3 regions of the Streptococcus troglodytae genome follow, and region 1 is predicted to be linked to each of the others. Evidence: predicted binding sites of a transcription regulator. Region 1 holds the regulator's gene; each other region holds the start of a gene.

Region 1 (4,293 bases):
TTATCTTCCACTTCTGTCTGAAGTGTCCGACGCAAAGGACGTGCCCCCATTTCAGCATCATAACCTGCCAGAGCTAAATGTTTCAATGCTGAAGGCTGAAACTTAAGTGTAATTCCCTGTTCAGCCAAATGGGCAATCAATGGAGCGACCATAATTTTAACAATATGGCGTATGTCTTCTTGACCAAGATTATGAAAGACAACTTTTTCATCAATACGATTAATGAATTCAGGTCGATAAGTCTTTTTCAATTCTTCTAAAATACGACTTTCCATAGCCTTATAATCCTGAGAAAAGCTTTTAGCTCCAAAACCAACGGTTTTGTCATCACGAAGCGCAGTCGCACCCAAATTAGAGGTCATGATAATAATCGTATTTGAAAAATCAACGTTACGACCACGGCTATCTGTCAAAACACCATCATCAAGTACTTGAAGTAAGATATTAAAAATATCTGGATGAGCTTTCTCCACCTCATCAAAAAGAAGTACAGAGTAAGGTTTGTTACGAACCTTTTCTGTCAACTCACCGCCTTCTTCATACCCCACGTAACCCGGAGGAGCTCCATTAAGGCGAGAAGCTGCAAATTTTTCCATATATTCGCTCATATCAAAACGAATAAGAGCCGACTCATCATCAAAAAGCACTTCTGCCAAAGCCTTAGCAAGTTCTGTTTTACCAACACCTGTCGGTCCCAAAAACATGAAAGAGCCAATGGGACGTTTGCCTACCCGAATTCCAGATTGATTGCGGCGAATAGCACGACTAATGCTGGATACCGCATCATCTTGACCAATCACACGCTTATGCAATTCTCTTTCAAGATTAAGATATTTTTTACTATCAGCCTGTGTGAGTTTGCTGACAGGAATGCCTGAAAGTCTGCTGAGAGTTGCTAGGATATCTTCTTCTTTGACTTCAACTCGTTTCTTAAGCAGAGGCTTCTTCTCCTTTTTCAACAAACGCTTAGCTAATTGGTAATCGTTATTGATAAGAGCATGATCTAAATCTGTCAAATAAGCTGGTGCCTGTTTTTTCACTAAGCCTTGAACAGTTGCACTGGCTTCATCTAAAAGATCGATAGCCGAATCAGGTAAATTCTTACCACTTAAATAACGATGTGCTCCTTTGACTGCCGCCATTACGGCTGCATCAGAAATAATAACATGATGATAAGTTTCATAACTTTTCTTTAAACCAAGCAAGATCTGATAAGCTTCTTCTTCACTTGGCTCTTCAATAGTTACCTTAGCAAAACGACGAGAAAGAGCGGCATCTTTTTCAATATGCTTTTGATACTCCTCTTGAGTAGTCGCTCCAATCGTTCTAAGACTGCCGCGCGCTAAAGCTGGTTTAAGAATATTAGCAGCATCCAACGTACTGTCAATACCACTGCCTGAACCCATAATGGTATGCAGTTCATCAATGAAGAGAACAATGTGACCATCAGCTTCAATGTCTGCAATAATTTGATTCATTCGTTCCTCAAAATCACCACGAAAACGAGTCCCTGCAACAACACTCATCATGTCGAGCTCTAGCACTTTCATATCTGCCAATTCAAAAGGAACAGCACTATCCACAATGCGTTGAGCAAGGCCGTAAGCCAAAGCAGTCTTTCCAACACCAGCATCACCAACTAAAACAGGGTTATTTTTTGTCTTACGGCTTAAAATTTGAACTATCCGTGAGATTTCTTGTTCACGACCAATAACAGGTTCTAAACGACCTTGTCTTGCCAACTCCGTCAAATCCCTTGTAAAATCAGCTAGTTCACCTGTAACGCTAGGTGGCTTCATTAAATCAGAAAAGCTGCTGCTATTTTTGACCTTTTTAGGTTTACGCATTTCAAAGATGGCCTTAATGTCCTCTTTGGAAAAGCCAGCATAACGTTCAATCACTTTTCGCAGACCCAAAAGACGGATGGACTCTCCATCATCTTTGGCCTGAAAACCAACTAGCTCTAAGATACGAGTTGCTAAAAGATTAGGATTAAGTAACATGGCAAATAAAACATGTTCTGTTCCAACTTCTTTAGCATGTGTCACCTGACTAATAGCAGCGGCTTCAGCCAAAGTTCGTTGTAAAGCATGCGATTGTTCTAAAAGATTAATATCATGACTTGGGGTCTTGGGTCTTTTACCAATAGCCAAAATAGCAGCAGCCTGATAATCTTTAAAACGAACATCTGCTTCAAACTCTGCAAAACTCAGACCAGCCACTGAAGAATCAATTTCTACCATTGCAAGAAGGACATGCCAGCTTTCTAAATAGGAACTTTCAAAACGAGCCGCTTCAAACTGCGCCAATCGAAAGACTTCCTGCATTTTTAATGAGTAATCAATCATAGATGGTATCCTTTTCTATCTAAACGTTGTAATATTTTGTGAAGCATACGGGCACGAATTTTAGGACTTTCATCCCCAAGAACATCTTCTCCTGAACTCGCCAAAATAATATTCCCTTCACGCTCACTAATAATGTTCTCATCAAAGAGAAGCTGAATAATATCTGTAAAAACCTGTTGGCTAATTTGTTCACCAATAGTCGCTTCTAAATCATTAAGCATCTGATGTTGGTCTGAAAAACGGATTTTAGCAATTCTAATATAACCGCCACCACCACGTTTACTTTCAACGGCATAACCACGGCTTTCTGTAAAACGCGTTTTAATGACATAATTAATCTGACTGGGAACAACACTAAAATTATCTGCCAGAACACTTCTTTTGATTTCCGCAAAACCTGACTGAGCTAAGATTTTTTTAATATATTCTTCAATACTGTCTGAAGTATTTTTTGACGTCATGCTTCCAACTCCTTCCCAGTCACTTTGACTATAACTGACTTTTATTATATCAAAATCTTGGTTATTTTTAAATGAAAAGCACAGTCTAAACTTTTTTGAATATTACAGCTTGTCTTTCTGCCAAAGATAAGCTAAAATGAACTGTAATACAAAAGAGAGGTCTTAGATTGAATGAATTATCTCATTACATTTATTATTTCCATGGTACCGCTAATCGAGCTTAGAGGGGCTGTCCCTTACGCTATCACTACTGGTATTCCTATGTGGCAAGCGATCTCCATTGGTGTTATTGGAAATATGCTCCCTGTTCCGATCATCTTTTTCTTTGCCCGTCGTGTCTTAGAGTGGGGAGCCGACAAGCCAATTATTGGCAAGTTTTTTACTTGGTGTCTAAAAAAAGGTCACAGCGGCGGTGCTAAATTAGAAAAGGTAGCAGGAGAAAGAGGTGTTTTCCTTGCCCTTATGCTTTTTGTGGGCATCCCTATTCCAGGGACAGGAGCTTGGACAGGAACACTCGCTGCCAGCGTCCTGGACTGGAAATTTAAAACCAGTGGCTGTTGTTTTAGGCGTTATCTTAGCCGGAATCATTATGGCAGTCCTGACAACTATCGGTTTAAAGGCTTTTATTTAAAAGCTTTTTTTAATTTAACTCAGAAAAATCAAACGAGGCCATGGACTCTTGTCCCAGCCTCGTTTGATATAAGGAAAAAGAATATTTGAGTTTTTAGAAGAGAAAAAGGATATCATATTCACTATTTTATCAATATAAAAAGTGATAAAAAGTGATAAAGTCTTAAAGTCCTCTTAGTTGCGCACATCATATTTTAGCCAAAAAGCTAAATAGCTTGCTTTTCGATTGATGCATCGGATCTCTTCCTTTCCGTTAAAAAGGCAAGCGGTATACATACTAAAACAATAATACCGCCAATATTAAAGACTTGATCAAAGGCCTTGCTTAATTCATCATTTTTTGATTGAGTAATAGCATGCAAGGAATCCGTTAGTTCTTTTTTCTGAGCTAATAACTGTATAGCTGAACTCATTTTCTTTTGACCTGCACTCAAAGTAGTTAGGCCTAATTTGATTTGCGGAATCGGAATAGTTGCGATAAGCTTTTCAGAACCATTGACTAACAATTTATTGGCATTATAAAGTTTACGATAGTCACTTCCTTTTTTAGGTTGAGGCAGTTGACTGGTATCACGCGCAGCCTTCTTAATTCTTTTAATCATGTGGCGTTGCTTACCAGATACCTTAGTGCTATCTTTAGACGTTTTAAAAGTAACTTTAATCTCTTCACGTGCAACTTTTTTTACTTTTGATGATAAAACATGTCTGTCAATTTGGTGATAGGCCGTATCTTTAATATTCGTTTTTGCTGTATTAATATTTCCATTTAAAATAGTTACCAGCAAGGCTATGCCTAGAGCTTGTCCAATATATCTAGAAGCATTAACAATACCAGAACCTATTCCTGTTTTAGT
Region 2 (4,293 bases), 640 kb from region 1:
CCTCATAATCCTGGTGGACGTGTTTGGGATAAGGATAATTTGATCAAAATAGCTGAGCTTTGTAAGAAATATGGTGTGATTTTAGTTTCTGATGAAATTCATCAGGATTTAGCTCTTTTTGGAAATAAACATCATTCCCTCAACACTTTGGATGCTTCATACAAGGATTTTACGATTATTCTAAGTTCAGCAACGAAAACATTTAATATTGCAGGAACTAAAAACAGCTTTGCTATTATTCAAAATGAGAGTTTGCGTCGGAAATTTCAGCATCAGCAGTTGGCTAACAATCAGCATGAAGTGCCAACCGTTGGGATGATAGCAACTCAAGCTGCCTTCCGATATGGAAAACCTTGGTTGGAAGAGCTCAAAACAGTTATTGAAGGAAATATTAAACTGGTCATAAAGGAATTGGAAGCAAAAACGAAAATCAAAGTGATGAAACCTGAAGGTACTTATTTGGTTTGGCTGGATTTTTCTGCTTATGTTATTACTCAGCCTCAACTGAGTGAAAAACTGCAAAATGAAGCAAAAGTTGTCCTCAATGATGGTGCGCACTTCGGTAAGGAAGGCAAGTACTGTGCCCGCCTTAATGTTGCGACACCTAAAAATACAGTTCAAGAAGCACTAAATCGCATTATCAGTGTCTTTGGAAAATAAGAAATATTTTAAAATATTCTAGAAATTGGCAAATCCTGTCCGATTTTTGGAATGTTTTTATATACAGCTATTTTTATTAAAAGTATCTTTTTAATAACTTGATTTTTTGTGCTCTTTGCTTATTTGTACATTTTTAAGATTTGATTAGAATTTATCGGCTTTTTTATGCTATAATGGTCACAGAAAATACAAAATAGAAAAAGGATACATTATGGGGAAATTTCAAATCATTTCGCATCCGCTTATTCAGCACAAGCTCTCTATTTTACGTCGTAAAGATACTTCAACAAAGCATTTTCGTGAATTAGTCAATGAAATTGCCATGCTTATGGGGTATGAAGTCTCCCGTGAATTGCCGCTAGAAGAAGTGGAGATTGAAACGCCGATTACTAAGACTGTACAAAAACAGTTGACAGGAAAGAAATTGGCCATTGTTCCAATTTTGCGTGCTGGTATTGGTATGGTTGACGGACTCTTGAGTTTGGTACCAGCAGCTAAAGTTGGTCATATTGGTATGTATCGTGATGAAGAAACATTGGAGCCGGTAGAATATCTGGTTAAATTACCCGAAGATATTGATCAACGTCAGATTTTTGTGGTTGATCCCATGTTAGCAACTGGAGGTTCGGCTGTTTTAGCTATTGATTCCCTAAAAAAAGAGGGGCAGCCAATATCAAATTTGTTTGTCTTGTTTCGGCTCCTGAAGGCCTTAAGAAATTACAGGAAGCACATCCCGATATTGATATTTATACAGCGGCTCTTGATGAAAGACTAAATGAAAAAGGCTATATTGTTCCAGGTCTTGGAGATGCCGGCGATCGCTTGTTTGGTACAAAATAACAGTCCGGTGGACTGTTATTTCCCGAGCCTAGAAATGAGAGAACGAGGTCAAGTCTGATAAATTTTGCTTTTCGGGATTTTAAGAGGGAATTGCCGCAAGAACAGTTCAGGAGTTAAGAGCTACTTGATAGTTCCTCACTTTAAAAAAGTTGTCAAAAACCAGTGTAAATATTTGACCTTTTTTGACCAATAGGATATAATAACCCCAAGATTGAATTAAAGGAGAAATACAGTATGATTCCTGTAGTTATTGAACAAACGAGCCGTGGTGAACGCTCTTATGATATTTATTCACGTCTATTAAAAGATCGTATTATTATGTTGACTGGTCCTGTTGAAGACAATATGGCAAATTCCATTATTGCTCAGTTACTGTTTCTTGATGCACAAGATAATACCAAAGATATTTATCTTTATATTAATTCACCGGGTGGTTCTGTTTCAGCAGGCCTTGCTATTGTTGATACCATGAACTTTATTAAGTCTGATGTTCAGACAATTGTCATGGGTATTGCTGCTTCCATGGGAACAATCATCGCGTCTAGCGGTGCTAAAGGAAAACGTTTTATGTTACCAAATGCAGAATATCTTATCCATCAGCCAATGGGCGGTACAGGCGGTGGCACACAGCAGTCTGATATGGCTATTGCTGCCGAACAATTGCTTAAAACACGCAAAAAATTAGAAAAGATTCTATCAGATAATTCTGGAAAAACAGTAAAACAAATTCATAAGGATGCTGAACGTGATTATTGGATGGATGCTAAGGAAACATTAAAGTATGGTTTCATCGATGAAATCATGGAAAATAATGAATTAAAATAAGTAGGAGAAGCTGAGTTATAATGACTCGGCTTTTTGAGTTGAGTAGGGAAATTATGATTTTTCTGAAAAAAGATAACAAACAAAACGGGAAATCATTTTTTGTTATAATAGAAATATGTTAAAAATTAACAGTCAATTATTTGCAATTGAAGATGCTCTTGATGATCTTGTGGTTACTTTTTAAATTTGGAAGTGGTCAGGACGTACAAAGCGGCTCAAAAAGCATTTCTAGCTGATAAAAATTTGCAAAAAGAAATTAGTAATTTTCAACATTTTAATGAAGATTACAATGATCAAAAAACTTTTATTAAATACCGTCCGGAAATAAGGCAATTGAGGCGAAAGATGTTTGAAAAAAACGTCAGCTTGATTTGAACGAAAAAGTTATTGCACTTCGCAGAGCTGAAGTGGATTTACAGGAGGTTCTGGCCAAAATTTCTCAAAAGATAGCAGAGTCTGTTTCACCGGATGTTTTCGTAGATACGGGTTTGCCGCTAGCACCGCATAAACCACCTCACAAAAAAGGATATGGCAATAATATTAAGGAAAAATAAGAGAAAATGTTTGAAAAGAAAAAAGATTAGGCCTGATTGTTTATCTTTATTATAATCGTGATGCCAGAAAGCTTAATAAGTATGGCAACGTCGTTTACCATTCTCGGCGAATGCGTTATTCAGTACTTTATATTGCTCAAGATGAAACTGATAAAATCATTGAAGAGATTGGTGCTCTTAAGTTTGTCAAAAAGGTTCTTCCGTCTTATATTGATACGATTGATCAAAATTTCGTAGGCAGTTTAATGCGCTAGAAAGGCATCTATAAAAATAAGGAAATATGCTTGACAATATTCAGATAATTCAGTATTCTTATTGATGACTAATATTTAAGATAAATTTAAGGAGAAAACATATGAAGAAAAAATAGCTCTAGCAGCTCTTTCTTTTGTTAGTGCAGCTGTTCTTGCAGCTTGCGGCTCAGCACCTGGTGGTTCATCAGATGCAGCTGGTAATAAAATCGGAGATACCGTAAAAATTGGTTACAATCTTGAATTATCAGGAGATGTAGCCGCTTATGGACAGGCTGAAAAGAATGGTGCTAACCTTGCTGTTGAAGAGATTAATAAGGCAGGCGGCATTGACGGTAAAAAGATTAAAGTTATCTCAAAAGATAATAAATCTGATAACGGTGAAGCATCAACAATCTCAACTAATCTTGCTACCCAAAGTAAAGTAAATGCTATCTTGGGACCAGCAACATCCGGTGCTACAGCGGCTGCTGCTCCCAATGCCAACGATGCTGCAGTACCACTCGTAACGCCTTCTGGAACACAAGATAATTTGACCTATTCAAAAGGCAAAGTTCAAGATTACATCTTCCGTACAACTTTTCAAGATAGCTTCCAAGGTAAGATCATTGCAAAATATGCAACAGATAATTTGAAAGCTAAAAAAGTAGCGCTTTACTATGATAAGTCAAGCGATTATGCCCAAGGTATTGCTGATGCATTCAAAAAAGCATATAAAGGAAAGATTACTGTTGAAGATACCTTTCAAGCTAAAGATCAAGATTTCCAAGCAGCTCTGACCAAGTTTAAAAATAAGAACTTTGATGCTATTGTGATACCAGGTTATTATACTGAAACTGGTTTGATTACAAAGCAAGCACGTGATATGGGGCTTACCCAACCTATCTTAGGACCTGATGGTTTTAATGATGAAAAATATGTTGAAGGTGCTGGTGCAGCCAATACCAATAATGTCCATTATGTGTCTGGTTACTCAACAAAAGTTGCTTTAACAAATAAGGCTGAAAAATTCCTGAAAGATTATAAGGCTAAATATGGTGAAGAACCAAATATGTTTGCAGCTCTTGCTTATGATTCCGTTTATATGATTGCTGATGCTGCAAAAGATGCCAAAACATCTAAGGATATTGCAACAAGCCTAGCTAAATTGAAAAACTTTAAAG
Region 3 (4,293 bases), 350 kb from region 1:
AAAAGTGGGGTCAAAGGCAGATAGGTTGCCGTTACGACTGATTGAGCGCCATTCCATAGTTCCATAACCCCAATGGTCTGCAAAAGAGAACTATCTTTAATGATGGTGATAAACTCATTTCCCAAAGCAGGTAAAATATTTTTAAAGGCCTGCGGTAAAATGACATAACGCATAGCATTTACTGGCTTAATCCCTAATGAATAAGCAGCTTCTAGCTGTCCCTTAGGCACTGCTTCAATTCCTGCACGGACAACTTCTGATATATAAGCACCACTATTTAATGATAGAACAATGATCCCAGGTAAAAGACGGGAAAAATCTAGATCTAAAACACCAAATTTAACAATTGGCATATTGGTAAAATGCAAAAGGACAAAAGAAATCATAATTTGCACAACCATAGGAGTGCCACGAAAAATCCACACGTAAAAGGAAACCAACCAATCTAAAACCTTGATAGGACTGCGTTTAATTAAGGCTACCAGAACACCAATAATAGTTCCAAAAAAGACAACACAGGCTGAAATCATGATGGTTACAAGAACACCATAATTAAAATAAGCCCAATATTTAGATAAAAATGAAAAATCCATGAATTACTCCTCTAAAATGATATGACATATTATATTACAATTTGAATAAAAATACAAGTTACCCTTTAACAATTTACAAGAGCAAAAACAGACAAATAATAAGTCCCTTAAAAACTATTATCTAATCAACAATACCAAAAAGAAAGCTCTTGTACTGAACTTTAAAAAGGAGTCCAGAACTCTTTTGTTCCAGACCCCTTTTTTGAATAACTATTAATAAAGTAAATCGTAGATTTCCATTGCAATAAGGTCAATACTGTCAAAAGTATAAGTCTCATGCGCAGCAACATCCCGCAAAGTAAAGACAGGACCGTTTTCTGGATCATTATTAAAGGAAACCTCTGCAACAACAGCACCATCACGTTCAAAATGACGTTTCAAATTATTGCTGTCAGTCGTCATTAATTCCAAACGATTAATAATTCTCACTAAGTGTGATTCCATGATATTCTCCTATTCGTTTTTTAACTCTTTTCATTTTAACACAAATAAGCTAAAAAAACAGTAAAATAGTTGATTTTTAGATATTTTTTAAGGAGTGATACATAATTGCTTTAATTGAATGTAAACGATTTTCTGCCTCTTGAAAAATAGTCTGGCTATGCTTTTGAAATACAGCATCTGTTATTTCAAGTTCTTTATAACCGTACCGCTCGTAAATTTCTCGGCCAATTTCAGTATTGAGATCGTGAAAAGCCGGCAAACAATGCAGAACAAGAGCATTGGGCTTTCTAACCCTATTAAGCAGAGCTTGATTGATCTGATAGGGCAGTAATAAATCGATCCTTTCCTTAAAATCAACCTCTTCTCCCATGGATACCCAGACATCTGTGTAGAGAATATTAGTATCGGCAACAGCTGCAGTGTCATCAGTAATTGTAATTAGCCCTTCTGTCTGATGCTTTTTAGCCAAATCTACAATTTCTGATTCAGGCTGCAGCTCTTTAGGTGCAATGATTTTAACATTGATCCCCAAAATAGCTGACGTCACAAGTAAGGAATTGGCAACATTATTACGGCCATCCCCTAGATAAGCTAAGGTCAGATCTTCAAATTTCCCAAAATGTTCTTTTATAGTCATAAAATCAGCAATCATCTGCGTGGGATGCCAAGTATCTGTCAAACCATTCCAAACAGGCACACCAGAAAACTCCGCTAAGAGCTCAACACTTTCTTGCTTAAACCCACGGTATTCAATACCATCAAACATGGTTCCTAAAACTTTAGCCGTATCAACAAGAGATTCTTTTTTCCCTAATTGGATGTCATCTTTCCCTAAATAAGACATATTCATTCCCAGATCTTGCCCAGCAACAGTAAAAGCACTCCTTGTTCTTGTAGAGGCTTTTTCAAAAATCAAAGCAATATTGAGTCCATCCAAATACCGGTGTGGAATACGCTCCTTTTTAGTTTTTAAATCGCAGAGCGAGATTTATGAAGTCCTCTATCTCTTTCTTACTATAATCAATTTCTTTTAAAAATGATTTTGCTTTTGCCATAAGTCATCTCCTTGAATTTTTATACTTAATTTTTACATTTTTATTCATATTTGTCAAGAACAGCTTTAACTAAATTAGCTCTAAGCATTCAATATTACAAAATGGTAGCCAAATCATATCAAATTTCTAACTTCCAATCTTTTTACTTGATTTATAAGCGAATGATGCTATAATTAACGTATAAAGTTTGACCATTATTGACCATTTCTTTAATGAGCAAATCTTGTATTCTATGACGAAAGGGGTATTTATATTATGCTCTGTCAAAATTGTAATTTAAATGAAGCGACTATTCATCTATATGCTAATGTTAATGGTCAGCAAAAACAGATTGACCTTTGTCAAAATTGTTATCAAATTATGAAAACGGATCCTGAAAATGGGCCTTTAAATCATCTTTCACAACAAAATTCGTCATCCATCAATCCTTTCTTTGATGATTTCTTTGGCGATTTGAATAATTTTCGTGCCTTTAATAATCAAGATCTGCCAAACACACCGCCAACACAAGCTGGCGGTGGCAATGGCAACGGAGGCAATAATCGCCGTCCCGGCGGACCGCAGCAACAGGCCTCCCAAAAGCCAAATGGGCTGCTTGAAGAATTTGGTATTAATTTAACCGAAATTGCGCGCAAGGGTGAAATTGATCCTGTTATTGGCCGCGATGAAGAAATCACAAGGGTTATCGAAATTCTCAACCGTCGCACAAAGAATAATCCTGTTCTTATTGGAGAACCGGGTGTTGGTAAAACCGCTGTTGTCGAAGGACTGGCGCAAAAAATTGTTGATGGTGATGTTCCACAAAAATTACATGGAAAAAATGTCATTCGTCTGGATGTCGTCAGCCTCGTTCAAGGTACTGGTATTCGAGGCCAATTTGAAGAACGGATGCAAAAGCTAATGGAAGAAATCCGTCAACGTCAAGATGTTATTCTTTTCATTGATGAAATTCATGAAATTGTTGGTGCTGGTTCTGCTGGCGATGGCAATATGGATGCCGGAAATATTTTAAAACCCGCTTTGGCACGCGGTGAGCTTCAACTTGTTGGTGCTACAACACTCAATGAATATCGGATTATTGAAAAAGATGCCGCTTTGGAACGTCGGATGCAACCCGTAAAAGTTGATGAACCTAGTGTTGCAGAAACCATAACGATTCTTAAGGGTATTCAGCCCAAATATGAAGATTACCATCATGTAAAGTATACAGATGAAGCGATTGAAGCTGCTGCAAATCTTTCAAATCGTTACATTCAGGATCGTTTCTTACCTGATAAGGCTATTGATCTTCTGGATGAAGCTGGCTCTAAAATGAATTTAACACTTAACTTTGTAGATCCTAAAGAAATTGATCACCGTTTGGTTGAAGCCGAAAATCTAAAAGCTCAAGCAACTCGTGATGAGGATTATGAAAAAGCAGCTTACTTCCGTGATCAAATTGCCAAATACAAGGAAATGCAATCCGCTAAACTTGACAAGGAGAATACTCCTGTTATTACAGAAAAAAATATTGAAGTAATTGTCGAGCAAAAGACCAATATTCCTGTTGGTGAATTAAAAGAAAAGGAACAATCACAATTAATTCATCTTGCTGACGATCTTAAAACGCGTGTTATTGGACAGGATGCTGCTGTTGACAAAATTGCTAAAGCTATCCGCCGCAATCGTGTTGGACTAGGCACTCCAAATCGGCCAATTGGTTCTTTCCTTTTTGTCGGTCCTACTGGTGTTGGTAAAACAGAACTCTCTAAACAATTAGCTATTGAGCTTTTTGGTTCTGAAGATAGTATGATTCGTTTCGATATGAGTGAATACATGGAAAAACATGCTGTGGCTAAACTTGTTGGTGCACCTCCGGGATATGTCGGTTATGAAGAAGCTGGTCAGTTAACCGAAAAAGTTCGTCGCAATCCTTATTCATTGATCCTACTCGACGAAGTTGAAAAAGCTCACCCAGATGTCATGCATATGTTCTTACAAGTACTTGATGATGGTCGTCTAACGGATGGACAAGGACGCACTGTCAGCTTTAAGGATACTATTATTATCATGACCTCAAATGCTGGTACAGGGAAATCTGAAGCTAATGTTGGTTTTGGTGCCAGCCGAGAAGGCCGGACTAATTCTGTTCTAGGTGAATTGGGTAACTTCTTTAGCCCCGAATTTATGAACCGTTTTGATGGTATCATCGAATTTCAGGC

Evidence for each region. The regulator CtsR, encoded in region 1, represses protease genes until heat stress. The targets are predictions, from matches to a motif close to TTGGTCAAAAAAGGTCAAANA.
Region 2: the regulator CtsR is predicted to act here: its motif matches at 1,670-1,690, upstream of clpP (ATP-dependent Clp protease proteolytic subunit ClpP).
Region 3: the regulator CtsR is predicted to act here: its motif matches at 2,277-2,297, upstream of SRT_RS07575 (ATP-dependent Clp protease ATP-binding subunit).

What each region holds. Positions count from the first base shown of each region.
Region 1 covers NZ_AP014612.1:1,921,575-1,925,867, forward strand. Annotated here, with positions in the region: gene SRT_RS09440 (ATP-dependent Clp protease ATP-binding subunit) at 1-2,348, opposite strand, end outside; gene ctsR (transcriptional regulator CtsR) at 2,345-2,809, opposite strand; partial or broken gene SRT_RS09450 (COG2426 family protein) at 2,981-3,440, shown strand; gene SRT_RS09455 (DHA2 family efflux MFS transporter permease subunit) at 3,646-4,293, opposite strand, start outside.
Region 2 covers NZ_AP014612.1:463,534-467,826, forward strand. Annotated here, with positions in the region: gene SRT_RS02465 (MalY/PatB family protein) at 1-660, shown strand, start outside; partial or broken gene upp (uracil phosphoribosyltransferase) at 872-1,500, shown strand; gene clpP (ATP-dependent Clp protease proteolytic subunit ClpP) at 1,711-2,325, shown strand; partial or broken gene SRT_RS02480 (YlbF/YmcA family competence regulator) at 2,441-2,879, shown strand; gene SRT_RS02485 (DUF2129 domain-containing protein) at 2,912-3,133, shown strand; gene SRT_RS02490 (ABC transporter substrate-binding protein) at 3,246-4,293, shown strand, end outside.
Region 3 covers NZ_AP014612.1:1,568,532-1,572,824, forward strand. Annotated here, with positions in the region: gene SRT_RS07560 (amino acid ABC transporter permease) at 1-593, opposite strand, end outside; gene SRT_RS07565 (YkuJ family protein) at 807-1,037, opposite strand; partial or broken gene argF (ornithine carbamoyltransferase) at 1,114-2,092, opposite strand; gene SRT_RS07575 (ATP-dependent Clp protease ATP-binding subunit) at 2,348-4,293, shown strand, end outside.